DNA from 3 places in the Promicromonospora sukumoe genome. Region 1 is predicted to be linked to each of the others. Evidence: riboswitches for the same ligand, from Rfam matches in the RefSeq annotation. Region 1 holds a riboswitch; each other region holds the start of a gene.
The links. Region 1 has a riboswitch for thiamine pyrophosphate ahead of FHX71_RS00920 (YkoF family thiamine/hydroxymethylpyrimidine-binding protein). Riboswitches for the same ligand answer to the same signal wherever they lie in the genome.
Positions count from the first base shown of each region.

Region 2: linked by a shared signal. The riboswitch ahead of FHX71_RS05265 (TenA family protein) and the one ahead of FHX71_RS00920 (YkoF family thiamine/hydroxymethylpyrimidine-binding protein) in region 1 are both predicted to bind thiamine pyrophosphate.
Region 3: linked by a shared signal. The riboswitch ahead of FHX71_RS22810 (thiamine ABC transporter substrate-binding protein) and the one ahead of FHX71_RS00920 (YkoF family thiamine/hydroxymethylpyrimidine-binding protein) in region 1 are both predicted to bind thiamine pyrophosphate.

Region 1 covers NZ_JACGWV010000001.1:188,987-195,511, forward strand. The annotation lists gene FHX71_RS00890 (maleylpyruvate isomerase family mycothiol-dependent enzyme) at 1-132, shown strand, start outside; gene FHX71_RS00895 (DUF4259 domain-containing protein) at 170-547, shown strand; gene FHX71_RS00900 (hypothetical protein) at 614-1,009, shown strand; gene FHX71_RS00905 (flavoprotein) at 1,029-1,559, shown strand; gene FHX71_RS00910 (maleylpyruvate isomerase N-terminal domain-containing protein) at 1,561-2,406, opposite strand; gene FHX71_RS00915 (hypothetical protein) at 2,485-2,940, opposite strand; TPP riboswitch at 2,998-3,105, shown strand; gene FHX71_RS00920 (YkoF family thiamine/hydroxymethylpyrimidine-binding protein) at 3,164-3,829, shown strand; gene FHX71_RS00925 (ECF transporter S component) at 3,826-4,452, shown strand; gene FHX71_RS00930 (ABC transporter ATP-binding protein) at 4,442-6,400, shown strand; gene FHX71_RS00935 (energy-coupling factor transporter transmembrane component T family protein) at 6,397-6,525, shown strand, end outside.
Region 2 covers NZ_JACGWV010000001.1:1,200,510-1,207,034, forward strand. The annotation lists gene FHX71_RS05255 (glycoside hydrolase family 15 protein) at 1-1,245, shown strand, start outside; gene FHX71_RS05260 (LLM class F420-dependent oxidoreductase) at 1,191-1,970, opposite strand; TPP riboswitch at 2,011-2,104, shown strand; gene FHX71_RS05265 (TenA family protein) at 2,096-2,890, shown strand; gene FHX71_RS05270 (SRPBCC family protein) at 2,928-3,359, shown strand; gene FHX71_RS05275 (methyltransferase domain-containing protein) at 3,423-4,181, opposite strand; gene FHX71_RS29945 (family 43 glycosylhydrolase) at 4,390-5,862, opposite strand.
Region 3 covers NZ_JACGWV010000002.1:1,268,124-1,274,648, forward strand. The annotation lists gene FHX71_RS22800 (ABC transporter ATP-binding protein) at 1-409, opposite strand, end outside; gene FHX71_RS22805 (ABC transporter permease) at 409-2,088, opposite strand; gene FHX71_RS22810 (thiamine ABC transporter substrate-binding protein) at 2,184-3,251, opposite strand; TPP riboswitch at 3,247-3,352, opposite strand; gene FHX71_RS22815 (DUF4235 domain-containing protein) at 3,390-3,671, shown strand; gene moaC (cyclic pyranopterin monophosphate synthase MoaC) at 3,762-4,232, shown strand; gene FHX71_RS22825 (MoaD/ThiS family protein) at 4,229-4,468, shown strand; gene FHX71_RS22830 (MogA/MoaB family molybdenum cofactor biosynthesis protein) at 4,525-5,040, opposite strand; gene FHX71_RS22835 (sulfite exporter TauE/SafE family protein) at 5,037-5,951, opposite strand; gene FHX71_RS22840 (RrF2 family transcriptional regulator) at 6,140-6,525, opposite strand, start outside.

The DNA of each region.
Region 1 (6,525 bases):
CGGACGGGCGACGGTCCCGTGGCCAACGGTCCGCTGCTCTCGCTGGTCATGGCGATGGCCGGACGGCGCGCGGCGCTGCAGGACCTGGACGGCGACGGCGTGTCCGTGCTGAGCGAGCGACTCGCGGTATAACTGCCCGGTCAGCGAACGACGACCGAGAGAGAGTTCCGTGGGTACCTGGGGTCCGGGCAACTTCGACGACGACGCAGCCGCCGACCACCTGGCGCGCCTCACCGACCAGCTCGCCACCGAGGTCGCCGAGGCCATGGCCGGCGACCCGGTCGGGGTGGAGCCCGACGAGTACTGGGGCGTGGCCGTCCCGGCGAACCTCGAGCTCCTGGCGGTGCTCGCCCGGCTGGACTATGTCGGCGTCCTGCTGCCGGAGGTCGCGACGATCGAGGCGTGGAAGGCGAAGTTCCTGGAGATCTGGGACGGCTCGATCGACGGGCTCGAACCCTCCCCGGCGTTCAAGGAGGCCCGGCGCGCCGTCCTGGTCCGCACGTTCGAAGACCTCATCGAGCTCAGGAAGACAGCGGACGCCGGCTGAGTTCCTGCGCTCGCGCTTCTTCTTCATCCTGTCCGGCGCGCCGGCCCTGCCCTACTGTCGGGGGTCGTGATCCCTGACGCGATCGACTCCCGCCTCGCCAACGCCCTCTTCGATGTCCGGGCGGCCGGGGTGGGCCGGGTCGTCGAGCCCGCGCTCGCCCCGCTTCGAGCCATGTACCGAGGACTCTGGGTCGGCGGGCGCGTGACGCTGACGCCCACCGAGTATCACTTCCATGCGAACGGCATGAACCGTTCGGTTCACGAGGGTCCTGTCGACTTCGTCATCCCACTGGTGGACGTCGACGAGGTCACCACCAGGTTCGGCGTCGGCACCAGCCTCGTCGTCGTACATGCCGGCGGCCACGAGTTCACGGTCCGCTGCTACGGATCACGAAAGTTCGCCGAGCGCATCCGTGTCGCCGTCGCTGCCGCGCGGGGAGAGGCACCCGCTCCACAGGTGTGACCGTCTAGCCTCGGGACCCATGACCCTGGGTGTGCTCTACGTCGTCGTGACCGGTGCCGGAGCGACCCGGCAGGTGCCGACCCAGCTCCTGCCGCGGGCCGTCGAGCGGGGCTGGGACGTGCACGTGCTCGCCACCGAGCAGGCGGCGCGCACCTTTCCCGAGGCGATGCGACAGATCGCGGACGTCCTGGGCCGGCCGGTGCGGACCGGCTTCCACACCACGGTCGGGTACTCGCTGCCTGACCCGGACGCCGTGGTCGTGGCCCCGGCGTCGTACAACACGATCACCAAGTGGGCGCTCGGGATCGCTGACACCTACGTGCTGACCCGCCTGGTCGAACAGGTCGGCCGTGGTATCCCGATCGTCGCCGCGCCCTGCACCAGCACGCGGTTCGCCGGGCATCCGACCTACCCGGGCAGCCTGGCCACGCTCAAGGAGTGGGGCGTGGACGTCGTCATCGGCCCGGGCGAGCCGCACGAGCCCGGGGACGACGCCGCGGACTTTCCGTGGGACGCGATCCTGGACGCGGTGACGCCCGACGGCGCCTAGCTCAGTCGGCGATGTGCGCCGTGTTGTCCAGCCAGTGCCGCACGAGCTCGGCGTCCCCCTCGACGCCGACACCACCCAAGCTGGCACCGCCCAAGCCGGCACCGGCGCCGCCCGCACCCAGCGGCACCCGCCGCGTCAGCGTGAGCAGCAGCGTCCCCGCCGGACCCGTCACCGTGACGTCGGCCGGCCGGTTCCCGCGCTCCCACGTCGCGCCGTCGGGCCGCCGCTCGACGAACCACGCGCCGTTGCCGTCCCTGGTGTCGGTGGCCAGCCACCGGAGGGTCTGCCCGGTGCCCTGGATGGCCTGGGCGGACTCGGGCCGCAGCATCGCCCAGGTGGGGGAGGTGAGCATCGCGAGGTGGTGGCTGATCAGCTCGGCCGCGACACCGGCGTCGATCTGGGGCAGGTCCGTGGCGCCCTGCGCATGAGCCGCGCCCGCGCCGTCGAAGCCGTGCACGACCGCCTCGTTGAGCACGTTGATCAGCCAGAACCTCGCCCCGGACCGGTCGTCGCCCGCGGCGTTGAAGATCTCGGCGTCGAGCGCCTCGTCGGAGAACGCGCTCGCGACCCGCACCGCGGACTGCGCCAGCCACTCCGGCCACTTGTCGGGGTCGCCGGGCAGGTCGGGCACCTCCGTGGGCATGTCGGCCGGGTCCGTGACGCGCCGCTCGATGATCTCCGCGGTCCAGTGCTGCGTCTGGCCCACGTGCGCGACCAGGTCGGTGACGGTCCACTCCGGGGCGGTCGGCACGGCGGCGTCGGGCCCTGCCGCGGCGGCCGAGTCCGCCAGGCGCCCGGTGTGCTCGACGATCGCCCGGCGGGCACGTTCTGGGTTCAGCTCGGTCATCGCACTGTCCGTTCTTCTCGGCGGTCGTGCAGTGACTGACGGGCAACGGCGCCCGAATTCATCGGCACGGGTGGTCCGTCACGCCTCCACGCTGACCTCCGCCACGGCGTCCTTCGCGTCGAACCGCACCGCCGGCCAGTATCCGTCCAGGAAGTGCTTGCCGCACGAGTCGTCGAGGTGCAGCACGACGTCGCCCTCCGGGAGCACCTCGACCGTCTGGAGCACGAGGTCGTCGGCGGCCTCGGCGAGGTCGTCCGCCGTCGGCTCACCGGTGGTGAACTCCGCGACGACCGCGTCGGTCGCACGCCGGTGCCAGCCGGCCCGGTCCGCGAAGAACGCCGCGACGCGGGGCAGCAGGGCGGCGGCCGCATCGGGGTCGGTCGCCCGGAGCATGAGCTCGGGGTCGCCGTCCGCGACGTCGGCCGCAGAGGTGTCGTACCAGTCGTGAATCAGGGTCTCGCCGCTGGTCAGCGTGGTTGTGGCACGGGTGAGCTCGCCCCAGGCGGAGGGGACGGCGGTGGCGTCGTCGGGCATGCGCCGATGCTAGCGAGCGGACGCCTGGCGGCCGTGCGCGCCCCTGCTGTTACGGTGAGCGCAGTGCACGGGAGTCCGGTATGCCGGGCTGAGAGGGAGTACTCAACTCCGACCGTAGAACCTGATCCGGATCATGCCGGCGCAGGAAGCGACTCAGGACGTGGGGCCGTCAGGCGCCCGTCCTCCTGTGCCGACGGAGATCCGACGGACAGGGAGCACCCCGATGGCAGACCTTGCCACCACCGAAGCCACCACCGACCAGACAGCCGAGCTGCGCGGCGACCCGATGCGCTTCGGCGTCGGCGCCCGGATCACCGCGGCGGTGATGTCGGACGACTACGTGGACGTGATCCTGGGCGCCCTGCGCGACGCCGACACCACCGGCCTCGTGGTCGAGACCGGCGACGTGAGCACCTACGTGGGCGGCGCCGAGGCCGACCTGCTGCGGTACGTGACCGACCTGACCGCCGGGATCGCGGCGTCGGGCAAGCACGCCGCGATCACCGTGCACCTGTCGCGCGGCTGCCCCGGCGAGGTGGTCTGCGAGCTGCCCGGCGGCGCGGGACCGCGCGTCACCGAGGTGCCGCAGGGCCGCGACACCGGCCGCTTCGTCACGGCGGAGTGGGCCCTGTACCCCCTGGCCGACGACGTCCGCGCCGACGTGACCCCCGACCACATGCGTGACATCTACGCCGCGATCGACCTGGCCAAGGAGAACGGGACGTTCCACGGCTCGCAGCACTTCGTCACCCGTCTGGAGGGCGACGCCGGCCGCGTGCTCGCCAGCGCCTTCGCCGGCTGGGTCCTCGCGGGCCGCACGGTGCAGCACGTCACCAGCCACCTCACCCTCTCGGTGAACAGCCCGAGCCACGCGGGCGGCACCCGATGAGCGAGACGACGGAGCGCCGCCCGTCGCGGCTGCCGCTGCGCGACATCGTGCTCATGGTGATGCTCGGCGTCGTCTTCGGGTTCCTGTACTGGGCGCTCGTGCAGGCGTGGAACGGCCTCGCCGTCGCGATGGGACCGGCCGGTGACCTGGCGCAGCACGTGCTGCTGGGTGGCTGGCTCCTCGTGGCGCCGATCGCGATCGCGATCATCCGCAAGCCCTTCGTCGGCATCATCGCCGAGGTGATCGCCTCGGTCGTCGAGGTCGTCTTCCTGGGCTCGCCGGTCGGGCCGCTCCTGCTGGTCGCCGCCGCGATCCAGGGCGCGGGCAGCGAGCTCCCGTTCGCGCTCACCCGTTACCGCCAGTTCGGGTGGGGGGTCTACGCGCTCTCGGGCCTGCTCGGCGCGGGCCTGGTCTTCGTGTGGTCGGCATTCCGGTTCGGCTGGTTCGGGCAGGACATCCTCGCGCTGCGACTCGGCATGCAGCTCGTCTCCGGAATCCTGCTCGGCGGGCTGCTCGCCAAGGTGATCGTCGACCGCCTCTACGGCACCGGCGTGCTCGACGAGTTCGCCATCGGCCGGGCGGGGGCCGCCGACCGTGGACCCGTGGTGCGCCGTGAGCGCTGACGTGACCACCGCCGTCGTCGAGACCACCGCTCTGGAGGCGGTGTACGGCACCGGCGACGGCGTGGGGCCCGTGGACCTGCGCATCGAACCCGGGCAGAGCGTGCTCGTGCTCGGCCCGTCGGGGTCCGGCAAGTCCACGCTGCTGCGGATGCTGCACGGCGCGGTACCCCTCGCGGTCCACGCGCAGGTCGACGGCGAGGTGCGCGTGGCCGGCCGGTCCGTGGCGGGCACGGGGATCGCAGGGCTGGCCGACGTCGTGGGCGTCGTCGGGCAGGACCCCGAGTCCGGCGTCTGCCTGCCCGACGTGCTCGACGAGGTCGCGTTCCCGCTGGAGAACCTCGCCGTCGACCCCGCGCTCATCGGGCCGGCCGTGCGCACGGCGCTCGACCGGGCCGGGGCTTCGGGCCTCGCCGGACGTGCGACGGCGGAGCTGTCCGGCGGCGAGCTGCAGCGTGTGGCGCTCGCGGCGGCCATCGCACCGTCGCCCCGCCTGCTCCTGCTCGACGAGCCGACGTCGATGCTCGACGCCGACGGGATCGACGCCGTGCGGCACGCCCTCGACGTGGTGCGGCGGGAGACCGGCGCCGCCTGCGTGCTCGTGGAGCACCGGCTCGACGAGCTCGCGGGCGACGCCGGCGCCGCCGCCCTGCCGGACCGCTGGATCGTGCTCGGCAAGGACGGCCGCGTGCGGCACGACGTCGCCGTCGACGCCCTGACGGTGCCCGTGCTGCGGGAGCTCGTGGGGGAGGGCTGCTGGCTCCCGCTCGACCTGGAGCTCCGGGCGTTGCTGGGGGAAGGTGGGGCGCTCTCCGGAGGTGCGCTCCCGCAAGGTGCGCTTCTACCCAGCGATTACGCCCGAAAACAGCCTCGTTCCGGGCCCAATGACGAGGTAGAAGCGCACATCGCGGGCGGGGACGAGTCGCTGGCGGCCCGGTTGCTGCGGGAGCTCGGCCGGGGTGACGGCGGGGCGTGGTCGAGAGGTGCGCTTCTACCCAGTCGTTACGCCCGAAAACAGCCTGATTCCGGGCCCAATGACGGGGTAGAAACGCACATCGCGGGCGCGGGCGAGTCGCTGGCGGCTCGGATGTTACGGGAGCTCGGCCGGGACGTCGCTCCCGCGTCCGACGTCGCTCCCGTGCCGGCGCCCGACGTTGCCCCGCACCCCGCCCCGTCCGACGCCCCGACCCTCCGCGCCAACGCCCTCGCCGTCGCGCGCGGGCCCCGTGGCCGGCGGCGGGAGGTACTGCGCGGGGTCGACCTGGAGCTGCGCCCCGGCACCACGACGGCGCTGGTCGGCGCGAACGGCAGCGGCAAGTCCACGCTGCTGGCCTGCCTCGCGGGCCTCGACCGACCCGCCGCGGGCAGTGTCGAAGGTCCGCGGGCCGGGCTCGTGTTCCAGAACCCGGAGCACCAGTTCACCGCCACGACGGTGCGCCAAGAGGTGGCGCACGGCCTGCCGCCGGACGCCGCGCCGCGGGTCGAGCAGGCCCTGGCCCGCTTCGGGCTCACGCGGCTCGCCGACCACAACCCGTACCGGCTCTCCGGCGGGCAGAAGCGGCGCCTCAGTCTCGCCGCGATGCTCGTGCACGAGCACCCGTTCCTGCTCGCCGACGAGCCCGGCTTCGGGCTGGACCGGCACGCCTCGGTCGGCGTCCTCCGTGCCCTGCGCGACGCCGCCGCGGCAGGCCGCGGTGTGCTGTTCTCCAGCCACGACCTGCGCGCCGTCGCCGGGTACGCCGACCGCGTCCTGGTGCTCGCCGACGGCACGCTGCTGGCCGACACGACCCCGCTGGACCTGCTGCGCGACGAGGCGCTGCTCGCGAGCGCCGGCCTGCGCCCGCCCGCCCTGCTCCGGGCGCTGGCCTGCGAGGTGCGCGACGCACAGGACTTGGTCGGCGTGCTGCGCGCCATGGACGACACGGCCCTCGCACTGGGCGTGGCCGCATGACGGCCGTCGAGCCGCGCGCCGCGACCGAACCAGGCGGGACCGGACCAGAAGAGACCGGGCCGGGCGGGACGAGCCCAGTCACGACCGGATCGGCCGCGCCCACCGCCACCTCCTGGCTCGCCCGC
Region 2 (6,525 bases), 1.0 Mb from region 1:
CACACCTGGCTCGAGGGGTGCAGCTACTCGGGTCCGTGGTCCGACGCCGTGCACCGGTCCCTGATCACCCTGAAGGCGCTGACCTACGCCCCGACGGGCGCCATCGTGGCGGCGACGACGTCGCTGCCCGAGCAGCTCGGCGGCAGCCGCAACTGGGACTACCGGTACTGCTGGCTGCGCGACGCCGGGCTCACGCTGCAGGCCCTGATCGGCACGGGGTTCATCGACGAGGCCCGGCAGTGGCGGGCGTGGCTGCTGCGGGCCGTGGCCGGCGACCCCGCGGACCTGCAGATCATGTACGGGCTCGACGGGCGTCGTCGTCTGCCGGAGTACACGCTCGACTGGCTGCCCGGCTTCGAGGGCTCCGCACCCGTGCGGATCGGGAACGACGCCGCGAGCCAGCTCCAGATCGACGTGTGGGGCGAGACGCTGGACGTCCTGCACCAGGCGCGCGAGGCGGGGCTGGAGCAGGACGACGACGTCTGGCGGCTGCAGCGCGCCCTGCTGGAGCACCTCGAGGAGCACTGGGACGACCTCGACAACGGGCTCTGGGAGGTGCGCGGCCCGCGCCGCGCGTTCGTGCACTCGCGCGTCATGGCGTGGGCGGGCTTCGACCGGGTCGTGCGGGCGGTCGAGAAGTACGGCCTGGTGGACGAGCCCGTCGAGCACTGGCGCGAGGTGCGCGACCGGATCCACGCCGACGTGTGCGCCAACGGGTTCGACCCGGTGCGCAACACGTTCACGCAGTTCTACGGGTCCCAGGGCCTGGACGCGGCGCTGCTGCTCATCGGGCAGGTGGGTTTCCTGCCGTGGGACGACCCCCGCGTCGTCGGCACCGTCGAGGCCGTGCAGCGGGAGCTCGGCCAGGAGGGGCTCGTGCGGCGGTACCACAACGACGCCGACGACAAGGTGGACGGCCTGCCCGGGGCCGAGGCGACCTTCCTGGTGTGCAACTTCTGGCTGGTCGACGCGCTGCACGGCACCGGCCGCGTGCAGGAGGCCGTCGCCCTGTTCGAACGGCTGCTCACGCTGTGCAACGACGTCGGACTGCTCAGCGAGGAGTACGACGTGCGCACCGGACAGCACCTCGGCAACACGCCGCAGGCGTTCAGCCACCTCGGGCTGGTGAACAGCGCGCTGCGGCTGGGCCAGGCCGCCGTCGTCGGCTCCGAGGAACCGGAGCCCGAGCCTCAGCCGCGCGTGTCGCGCCAGGCGATCCACTCCTCGGCGGTCGACAGGTCGTAGTCCGGCCCGGTGACCCCGACGGTGAACAGGGTCGCCCCGGCCTCGACGAGCGCCTCGCCGGTCTCGGCGGGCGTGCCCTTGGCCTCGGCCGACCGCTCGACCAGCGTGGCGGTGTCCCGCCCGACGGCGGCGCCGTGCTCGTCGAGGATCGCCGACTTGCTCGTCAGGGTCTGCGCGTCGCCGAACGCGTGCCAGATGTCGGCGTGCTCGGCCACGATCCGCAGCGTCTTGCGCACGCCGCCGCCCCCGATCAGGATCGGGATCTCCCGCGTGGGCGCGGGATTGCCGGCCGCGAGCCGGGACTTGATACGCGGCAGGGCGTCGGCCAGGCTCGCGATGCGGGAGCCCGGCGTTCCGAACTCGTAGCCGAACTGGTCGTAGTCCTTCTCGAACCAGCCCGCCCCCAGGCCCAGGATCAGCCGCCCGCCCGAGATGTGGTCGACCGTGCGGGCCATGTCCGCGAGCAGGTCCGGGTTGCGGTAGCCGATGCCGCTCACGAGCGCGCCGATCTCCACACGCTCGGTCTGCTCGGCCCACGCGCCGAGCATGGTCCAGCACTCGAAGTGCTTGCCGTCGGGGTTGCCCCGCAGCGGGAAGAAATGGTCCCAATTAAAGAGAACATCGACGCCGGCGTCCTCGGCGCGGAGCACCGCGTCGCGGAGCTGGGAGTACTCGGCGTGCTGGGGCTGGAGCTGGACACCGATGCGGATCGGACGGTCTGTCATGGCCGCAGCCTACGACCGGCCCGTTCCGGTAGCCTCTGCCGCACGTGACACGGGGTGCCCCGACCGGGGCTGAGACCACACCCGTCGAACCTGATCCAGATCATGCTGGCGAAGGGATGTCCATCGTGACTTCTTCTGTTGTCCCCGTCTCCGCCTCGACTTCCGTCGAGGCTTTGGCCGACGCCGCTCCACCGGCCGGCCCGGCCGCCGTCCGCACCTTCACCGAGGAGGCCTGGGACCGCATCGCAGGCTGGCGCGACGCCGTCGACCACATGCCGTTCGTCCGGGCGCTCGCGGACGGCTCGCTGCCCGCCGAGTCCTTCGCGTTCTACCTCGCCCAGGACGCCGCGTACCTGCGCGAGTACTCGCGTGTCCTGGCGCGCGCCGCCCAGCTCGCACCCGACCCGGCCGCGCAGGGCTTCCTCGCCCGGTCGTCCGTCTCGGCGCTGGAGGTCGAGACAGCGCTCCACCGGGACTGGCTGGGCACGCACGCAGGGCTGGCCGCGGGCGAGATCGCGGCCGTCGAGCCCTCGCCCGTGACCGCGGCCTACACCGGCCACCTGCACGCCGCGGCGTCGGGCAGCTACGCGGAGACGGTCGCCGCGCTGCTGCCCTGCTACTGGCTGTACGCGCACGTCGGGAGCGTGCTCGTGGACCAGGCCCGCCACCGCCCCGGCGGCCTGGCCGGCCACCCGTACGCGGCCTGGATCGGCACCTACGGCGACGAGGGCTTCCAGGAGTCCACCCGCCAGGCCCGCCGCCTGGCCGACGACGCCGCACGCTGGGTCTCCCCGGAGGAACGGGCCCGCATGCTGCGGGCGTTCGAGGTCTCCTCCGTGCACGAGTACCTCTTCTTCGAGCAGGGCAGCACCTGCCCCACCTGGCCGACGCCGCCCGTTCGGGCCGAGACTAGGGGGTGACGCCGCCGACGGCGCCGACCCGAGGACAGGAGCACCGATGCCGAACTACAGCACCTCCGCCGAGATCGACGCGACCCCCGAGGAGGTCTGGGCGGTCCTGTCCGACGTCGAGCACATGCCCGACTGGACGCCGTCCATGCGGTCGGTCGAGATCATCGACGGGCCCAACCCGCCCGACGTCGGCACCCAGGTGCGGATCGAGCAGCCGGAGCTGCCGCTCGCGGTCTGGCTGATGGACGAGTGGGACCCGCCGCGGCACTTCGCGTGGATCACCGAGGCGCCCGGTGTGACCACGCAGGCGGAGCACCTGGTCGAGCCGCTGCCGGACGGCCGGTCCAAGGTGACGCTCGCGATCACCCAGACCGGCTCGCTGGCGTGGCTGGTCGGCGGCCTGGTGGGGAAGCGGACCCGGGAGTACGTCGACGCGGAGCTGGCCGGGCTGGAGGCCCGGGTGACGCAGAAGGGCTGAGGCCTGGGGCCTGGCCGGGCTTGGGCGCGCGGCCGCCGTCGGCCCGGGTCTCAGACGCGGGTCTCAGGCGCGCGTCGCGACCGCGAACACCCGGCGGAACGCCAGCGGCGTGCCGTGGGCGTGCTCGGGGTACGCCTCGCGCAGCGCCGCCCCGAACTCCTCCTCGAACTGGGCGCGCAGGGCCGGGTCCTTCGCCTCCAGCGCCTGGAGCGTGGGCTGGGCGCCGGTCGCGGAGATCCAGCGCAGCACCGGGTCCGGCCCGTGCAGCACGTGCGTGTACGTGGTCTCCCAGGCGTCGACGGCCCAGCCCGGCCGGGCCAGGAGCTCCGGGTACTCGGCGGGGTCGGCGGTGGCCCGCCGCTCCACCGGCCCGACGGCGTCGGCGTACGGCGCACGGGCGGCGACCTCCCGCAGGAGCCGGTGGCTGGGCGCGTCGTGGTTGCCCGGCACCTGGAAGGCGAAGGTCTGCGCGGCGCGGTCCGCGAGCGTCGTGAGCAGGTCGCGGTGCCCGGGGACCCACTGGAGCGCTGCGTTGCTGATCACGAGGTCGGCGGTGTGCGTGTCGGTGGCGAGGTCGGCCAGCACGTACTCCGTGGCGGGGTCGGCGGCGCGGGCCTGCGCGATCATCGCGGGGGAGGCGTCCACGCCGGTGACCTGCGCCTGCGGCCAGCGGGCGCGGAGCACGGCGGTGAGGTGGCCCGGGCCGCAGCCCAGGTCGACGATCGTGGCCGGCGACCCGGGCACGCGGGCGACCAGCTCCGTGAACGGGCGGGACCGCTCGTCCGTGTACTGCAGGTAGGCGCCGGGGTTCCAGTCGGCCATGGCAACTCCTCGTCGTCGAGTATCTCGACGTCAAGATACATCACGGCGGGCCGGGCGGTGCGTGGAGGTATGTAGCGGCGCCGGTCCCGATGTGCGCCACAGCCCAGCGATTGGGCCCGGAACAAGGGCTGTTCCGGGCCCGATCGCTGGGCTGTCGCGCACTTCGGCTGCGCGGTCACCGGGTCGGCGGCATCCGCGATCTCTCGGCCTACGCGACCTCGATGTAGTCCAGCTCCGCGAACGCCGTCCCCTTGCCCAGCCGGATCGTGTTCCAGCCGGCCTGCAGGGTGATGTCCTTGCTCGCCTGCCGCCAGGTGTCCCAGCCGGTGATCGGGTAGCTGACCGACCCGGCGGACGTCCCGTTGACGGTCACCGTGTGCGACGCCGTCTCCACCGAACCGTTGGCGTAGCCCACGTGGAGCGTGTAGCTGCCCGACGTCGGCACGTAGATCGACCCGATGCTGACCGAGCTGTCGGCGTGGTCGATGTACGCGGCGACCTTGCCGTCCGACGCCCCGGCCGCGTTCTCCCGGACCGAGCAGCTGGTCAGCGTGCCGCGCTCGGCCTCGTAGCGCACCCGGCTGCCGCGCACCACGGGGTTGCCGTTCGCCCAGCCGAGGTCGGCGACGTACATGCCACGGCCGCCCGCGTCCCGGTGCCCGTGGAAGATCAGCTTGTCGCCCCCGGCGTCGCGCAATACGTCGGCACCGCCGGGGCCGCCGACGGCGCCGTCGAGCGAGTCGGTGGTCATGAGGAACCGGAACGCCTTGGTGTACGGCCCGGTGATCGAGTCGGCGACGGCGTAGTTGGTGCCGTACTGGTTGGTGCTGTACGGGCCGGCCGAGTAGAACAGCACGTACTTGCTGCCCACCTTGGTCACGACGGGCGCCTCGATGATGCCGGCCTCGTCGGCCCGGTCGTTGCGCAGCACCTGGGTGGCGCCGCCCTGGAAGGTGAGGCCGTCCGCGGCGACGCGCTGCACGTGGATCCAGGTGGTGGCGCCGATGGCGTTGCCGTCGTTCTTCCAGAGCAGGTACCGGGTGCCGTCGCTGTCGACGAAGCTCGACGCGTCGATCGCGCCGCCCGCCTCCAGCGGGCAGATCAGCGGATCGCTGCCGACGGGGACGAACGGGCCGCCGGGGGAGTCGGCCAGCGCCGCGCCGATGCACTGCCGGCCCGAGGAGTTGTGCCAGGCCGTGTAGTAGAGCAGGTACTTGCCGTCGGCGCGCTGGGAGACGTCGGGCGCCCAGGTGCGTCCCGTCTTGGCCCACGCGCCGAGGGTCGGCAGGGCGTCCGACGACTGGAAGGTCCAGGGGCCGTCCGGGTCGGGCGCGCTGGCCCAGGGCAGGTTCTTGCCCTGGTTGGTGGCGTAGGCGTAGTAGGTGTTCCCGAACTTGGACACGTCAGGGTCGGGGAAGTCCCGGTCGAGCACGAGGCTCGGGCGCACTGTGGTCTGGGCGGCGACGTCGTCCGCGGGTGCGCTGGCGGCGAGGGCGCTGGGCGCGGCGTCGGCGCTGGCGCCGAGGGTGCCGGGTGCGGCGTTGGCGAGGGCGCCGACGGCGGGGCTGCCGACGTCGGCCGGTGCCGCGACAGCAGGGGCGACGGCAAGGACACCTGCGGCAAGTGCGGCGGCCGCCGCGCCGGCGACAAGCTTGAGCGGGCTGAAGCGAGGAAGTACCACGTTGAACCTCCGGGCGATCGAAACTCGACGGGTGAATTGTCGCTATCTCGGGGCTCTGTGTAAAGACCTGGGCCCTCGCGGGGCTGCTCGCGGCTGATTCCGGTTCAACGTTAGATCGGTTCGACGCCGCTGCCCGGACCGCCCGACCAGTGGGGGAGCGGGCGTCGTCCGAAGGTCGACCGCGGACGCCGCCCGGCCGCCGATGTCCGCCCCGCGCACTGCCGACCGCGATCGCCCCGTGAGATCGGTCGGCTGCATCGAGACCGGTCAATCGATGGACCGATCTCAACGCAGCCGACCGATCTCAACGCAGCCGACCGATCTCATGCAGGTGACCGAACTCAGGGTCGGCATGGCTCAGCGCAGCCGACCGATCTCGGTGCAGTCGACCGCAGCGGGCGCTGCCGGGCTGCGCCGCGCGCTGCTGACCGCGCCCGGCTGCCTTCCTGATTGTGGTCCGCAGGTGAGATCGGTCGGGTGTCTTGAGATCGGTCCATCGTCGGACCGGTCTCAAGGCAGCCGACCGATCTCATGCAGGTGACCGATCTCAGGGTCGGCATGGCTCAGCGCAACCGGCCGATCTCGGTGCAGTCGGCCGTACCGTGCACCGTCGATCGCGCTCTGCACGGTCAGCCTCACCGTGCACCGCCGGGCAGCACCGCG
Region 3 (6,525 bases), on a different contig from region 1:
TGGGCACGGCCCGCTGCTCGTACCCGGCGAGCCCCACGAGGTCGAGCAGGCCCGCGACCCGCTCGTCGCGCTCCTGGCGGGTGAGCGGCAGGGTCTCCAGGCCGTAGGCCACGTTGCGCCGGACGTCGCGGTGCGGGAAGAGCTGGCCGTCCTGGAACATCAGCCCGAACCGGCGCTTGTGCACGGGCAGCCCGGCGAGGTCGGCGCCGTCGTACCGCACCTGCCCGCCCGCCAGGGGCTCCAGACCGGCCACGGCGCGCAGCAGGGAGGACTTGCCGCACCCGCTCGGCCCGAGCAGCGCCAGGACCTCTCCGGGCGCGACCGTCAGCGACACGTCGTCCACCGCCGTCACGCCGGCCACACCGGCCCCGTACCGGACCGAGACGTCCCGGACCTCCAGTCCTGCCATCAGAACTCCCCTCCGGCGCGGTCGTCGCGCAGTAGCTCCGCCACCATCATCACCGTCGCGGTCAGCGCGGCGAGCACCACCGACGCCGCGAGCGCCATCCCGTAGTTCTCCGCCCCGGGCCGCCCGATGAGGCGGTAGATCACGACCGGCAGGGTGGCGCCGTCGGGCCGCGCGAGGAACGACGTGGCGCCGAACTCGCCGAGCGACACCGCGAACGCGAAGCCGGTGGCCAGGCCGAGCGACCGCAGGGCGATCGGCAGGTCCACGGTACGCAGCACGCGCCCCGGGCCGGAGCCGAGCACCGCGGCGACCTCCCGCAGGCGGGGGTCGATCGCCCGGAGCACCGGCAGCACGGTGCGCACGACGAGCGGCACGGCGACGACGGCCTGGGCCACGGGCACGAGCAGCCCCGAGGTGCGCAGGTCCAGGCCGAGCACGGGCTGGTCCATGGTGATGAGGAACCCGAAGCCGACGGTCACCGCGGACACGCCCAGCGGCAGCATGAACAGGCCGTCGAGCGTCCCGATGGCGCGGCGGGTGCCCGCGGACCGGGGACGCCGGGACACGACGAGCGCGACGAGGCCGCCCACGACCAGCGAGATCAGCGTGGCGGCGAGCGCGATCCGCAGCGAGGTCGCCGTCGCCTCCCAGACCGTGACGACCAGCGCGTTCCGCTCGCCGGTGGTCCCCAGCGCGACGTAGTTGCCCGGGCCCCAGGACCCGTCCGGCTCACGGAACGAGCGGGCGACCAGCCCGGCCAGCGGCAGCACGATGAGCCCGGCGACGATCGCGACGCCCGCGAGCGACGCGGCGACGTCGGCGGGCGAGCGCCAGGACAGGGGCCGCGCGGTGCGGCGCGCGGAGACGAGGTGCAGCGCGGCCTCGCGCCGCCGTCGGGCCCGCGCGGACACCGCCAGGGCCGCGGAGATGACGACGAGCTGCAGGATCGACAGCACGGAGGCCGAGCGCAGGTCCAGGAACTGGGTGGTGCGGGTCCAGATCTCGGTCTCGATGGTCCCGTAGCGCACGCCGCCGAGCACGAGCACCACCCCGAACGCCGTGGCGCAGAACAGGAAGACAACGGACGCCGCCGAGGTGATCGCGGGCGCGAGCGACGGCAGCGTGACGGTCCGGAACACCCGGGCCGGCGCCGCGCCCAGCGAGGCCGCGGCCTCCTCCGCGCGGGGGTCGAGCCGTTCCCACAGCCCGCCGACGGTACGCACCACCACGGACACGTTGAAGAACACGAGCGCGACGACGATCCCGGCGAGCGACTCCTCCAGCCCGAGGAACCCGAGCGTGCCGCCCGGCGCGAAGAGGGCCCGGAACGCGACGCCCACCACCACGGCGGGCAGGACGAACGGCACGGTCACGAGCCCGCGCGCCAGGCTGCGCCCGGGGAACGACCGCCGGTACAGCAGGTACGCGAGCGGCAGGCCGAGCAGCACCGAGAACGCGGTGCCGAGCACGGCCTGCGTGAGCGTGAGGCCTACGAGGCGCCACGTGCGCGGACGCGACAGCACCTCGGCGAAGCCGGTGAGGTCGAGCGCGCCGTCGGGCACGAAGCCGCGGACCACGAGCGCGGCCACCGGCCACGCGAAGAAGACGGCGAGGAAGCCGAGCGGGACCGCGACCGCCACCCCCCACAGGAGGGGCGCCGGCCGCAGCCCGTGCCTCAGAAGGCTCAAGCTCTGCCTTTGGTGGGCTGAGCCTGCGGCTCCGCTCCGGGCGGGTGCCTCGTTCCTCGGCCCCCACCCTGCGCTACGCCTCCGGCTCAGCCCACGACCGTCTCGGTCCACCGTTCGATCCACTCGTCGCGGTGCTCGCTCACGTCCGCGGGGTCCACCTGGAACGGGGCCTCCGCCTGCGGCGCGAACTGCTGCCAGTCGGCGGGCAGCTCCACGGCCGGGTCGGCCGGGTACATGTACATCGACTCGGGCAGCGCGGCCTGCACGTCGTTCGTGAGCAGGAAGTCGACCAGCGCCTTGGCGCCCTCGGGGTTGTCGGACCCGGCGAGCACGCCCGCGTACTCGACCTGCCGGAAGCAGGTCTCCAGCAGCGCGCTCGTGGTCGACGCCGACCCGTCCTCCGTCACCGTGAACGCCGGCGACGTCGCGTACGACAGCGCGAGCGGACGCTCGCCGCCCTCGCCCGCACCCGAGAAGTCCACGTAGTAGGCGTCCTCCCAGGAGTCCGCGACCTTGACGCCGTTGTCCACGAGCGAAGTCCAGTAGTCCTCGAACCCGTCCTCGCCGAACGCCCCGATCGTCGCCAGCAGGAACGCGAGCCCCGGGGACGACGTCGCCGGGTTGGACACCACGAGCAGGTCCTTGTACTGCGGGTCGGCGAGGTCCTCCAGGGTCGTCGGCACCTCCAGGCCGGACTCCTCGAACCACGCCTCGTCGGCGTTGACGCAGACGTCGCCCTGGTCGACGGGCGTGAGCGCGCCGCCGAGCTGCTCAGCGCCCTCGGGCAGGTCGGCGGGGGTGTACTCCTCGACCACGCCGGCCTCCAGCGCCCGGGACGCGAAGGTGTTGTCGATGCCGAAGACGGCGTCGCCGAGCGGGGCGTCCTTGGTCAGCACGAGCTGGTTCACCAGGGTCCCGGCGTCGCCGGCGGCGCTGACCTCGACCGTGGTGCCGGACTCCTGCTCGAACTGGTCGATCAGCTTCTCGTCGAGCGCCCAGGAGTCGTGGGTCACCAGGGTGACGGTGTCGCCCGCGGCGGACGAGTCGTCGCCCGAGCCGGACCCGCCGGAGCACCCGGCGAGCAGCAGGGCCACGGACAGCGCGGCCGCAGCAGTAGGGATGGTGCCCCCGTGGGCACCGGAAAGACGCAACATCGTGCCTCCGACTTCCTCCGCCGGTGTCAACCGGATCAGGTTCAAGGGTCTGCGGTGATCCGCACTCTCAGCGCCGTCGGGGCGCTCCCCTGTCGTTTCCATGCAGCCTAGTCGGCCGTCGAGGACTACGGTGTGGAGATGGCCCAGATTGAGACGGAACAGACACTCGGCGAGAAGGTCGGCACCCTCGCTCTGACGATCGCGGCCGGCTGGGTCGCCCAGAAGGCTGTCAGCATGATCTGGAAGGGCGTGACCGGAAACGACGCGCCCAACAAGCCGGACGACCCGGAGCTGGACCTGCTGCAGGCGACCGTGTTCGCGGCCGTCGCGGCCGGAACCGCGGTGTTCGCCAAGCGGATCGCCGCAAAGGGTGCGCACCGTGCGGCCCTGCGGATCGCCGCGCGCCGCACCGCTGTCTGAGACGAGAACCTACCGGGCGGCCGTGCCGCCCGGTGCTCGTGCTGCCCTGTGCTCGTGCTGCCCGGTGACCGGACGTGACACCCTGGTGCCGTGAGCTTCACGCACCTCGATGACCGCGGCCAGGCCCGGATGGTCGACGTCACCGCCAAGCAGCCGACCATCCGCTCCGCGACGGCCTCCGGCCTGGTCCGGTGCGGCCCCGACGTCGTCCGGGCGCTGCGCGACGGCGCCGTCCCCAAGGGGGACGTGCTCGCCGTGGCGCGCATCGCGGGCATCGCAGGCGCCAAGAAGACGCCGGACCTCCTGCCGCTGGCGCACGTGATCGGCGTGCACGGCGCGGCGGTGGACCTCGAGGTGACCGACGACGGCGTCGCCGTCACCGCGACCGTCCGCACCGCCGACCGCACGGGCGTCGAGATGGAGGCGCTGACGGCCGTCGCGGTCGCCGGCCTCGCCGTCATCGACATGGTCAAGGGGCTCGACAAGTCCGTCTCGCTCGCGGACGTGCGCCTGGAGCGCAAGACCGGCGGCAAGTCGGGCGACTGGGTGCGTGCCGAGTGATCACGGTCCGCTACTTCGCGGGCGCCCGGGAGGCGGCAGGCCGCGCCACCGAACAGCTCGACGGCCCGACGTCGGTCGGCGCCCTCCGCGGTGCCCTCACCGCGGCCCACCCGGCCCTGGAAGCGGTGCTGCCGAAGTGCGCCCTGCTCGTCGCGGGCGCCCGCACGACGGCGGACGAGACGCCCGTCCCGGACGGCGTCACGGTCGACGTGCTCCCGCCCTTCGCGGGCGGCTGACCCGCAGGGCTGACCCGCGCGGCTGACGCGTCCGGCCGGGCCAGGCCGGCGCCGGGCTAAGCCGGCGCCGGGGCGGGGTGGTCGCCGCCGTCGAGCTGCGACCGGACGTGCGGCCAGAGGCCGAGCACGACGTCGAGTCCGTCCTTCACGCCCCCGGACGAGCCGGGCAGGTTCACCACGAGCGCGCGTGTCCCGTCGGCGCCGCGGGCCACGCCCACCAGCCCGCGCGAGAGCGCGGCGGTCGGGATCCCCGCGGCGGTGCCGCGCTGGCGAACGGCGTCGGCGACGCCCGGGACCTCGTAGTCCAGCACCTCGCGCGTGCCCTCGGGCGTCAGGTCCCGGGGCGTGATGCCCGTGCCGCCCGTGGTGAGCACCAGACGAGCGCCGGCGTCGAGCGCGGTCCGCAGCACGTCACGGACCGGCTCGACGCCGTCGGGTACCAGATGGGTGACCAGGTCGGTGAACCCCGCCTGCCGGAGGATCCGCGCCGCCGTGGGACCGGACCGGTCCTCGGCCTCGCCACGGGCACAGCGGTCGGAGACGGTGATCACCGCTACCTGGTCGGACGTCATGCCGACACGCTATCGGCCTCCGGCTTCTCGCTCACGGCGTCCTCCTCGGCCTTGGCCTTGCGGTGCGCCCGCACGGACCAGAAGACGGCGCCAGCCCACGCGAGCCAGATGAACACGTAGATCGGCGTCTTCACGGCGTCGGAGGCCGCGATCCAGTCGCTGTTGAGCAGCGTGCGCGAGTTGGTGAGCACGATGACGCCACCCACGAGCGAGCCCAGGATGCGCGGAGGCACCAGGCGAACCAGCCAGGCCGCGATCGGCGCCGCGATCAGACCACCGATGAGCAGGGCGAGCACCCAGGTGTAGTCGATGCCCTCGCCGGACAGGCCGACGAAGAAGCCGATGCTGGCGGCGACGGCCACCAGGAACTCGCTGGTGTCGATCGAGCCGATCACCTTGCGCGGCTCCAGGCGGCCGCTCGCGAGGATCGCGGGCGTGCCGACCGGGCCCCAGCCGCCGCCACCGGTGGCGTCGAAGAAGCCGGCCACGAGGCCGAGCGGGGCGAGGAACCGCTTGCGCAGCGGCTTGTCCGAGCGAGTGGGCAGGCCCTGCACCGTGAAGCGCAGCAGCACGTAGAGGCCGAGCACGAGCAGGATGATCGACATGACCGGTCCCGCGATCTCCGTCGACAGCGACGAGAGGAACGTGGCGCCGGCGAAGGCGCCGATGGCACCCGGGATGCCGATCTTGGCGACGACCTTCCAGTCGACGTTGCCGAAGCGCCAGTGGGAGGCGCCGGAGGCGAGGGTGGTGCCGATCTCGGCGAGGTGCACGGTGGCCGACGCGGCGGCCGGGTTGGTGCCGATGGCCAGCAGCAGCGTGGTGGAGGTGACGCCATAGGCCATGCCCAGACTTCCGTCCACCAGCTGGGCGCCGAGGCCTACGAGCGCCAGCAGGATCAGGGTTCTCATGGTCGTGACCTTCCAGGTCCGGGGGGATACGACGCGAGGCCATGCAAAATCAGGCCCGCGTCAAGGTAACCACCTAACCCGGTCGGAAACAACTATCATCTCAGAGGTCGGATAAGTACGCACGAGAAAGCGGGGTGAAAGCCCTTGGTCCGCTCGGAGTTAGGCCGCTCCCCGACCACACTGTGAAATCAGGAGTTGGACCAGGCCGACTCGCCTTCGGTCAGCTCGCGCACCTCGTCCGGCAGCGTCCCGCTCACGAGGTCGGCGAGGGAGACCGCCTCCAGCACCGCGCGCACGTTCGCGCGCAGCGCCACCCACACGTGCAGCAGGGGCGCGGCCACACCCTGGAACTCCAGGTCCGACGGACGGTTGCCCCGCACGAAGACGAGCGGCCCGTCCACGGCGCGCACCACGTCGGCGATGGTGATCGAGTCGGCGGGCCGCGCCAGGCGGTACCCGCCGCCGGCGCCGCGGTGGCTGGTGACGAGGCCGTCGCGACGCAGGTCGCTCAGGATGCCCTCGAGAAAGCGGTGCGGGATGTCCTGCGCCCGGGCCAGGGCCTCGGCGCGGACAG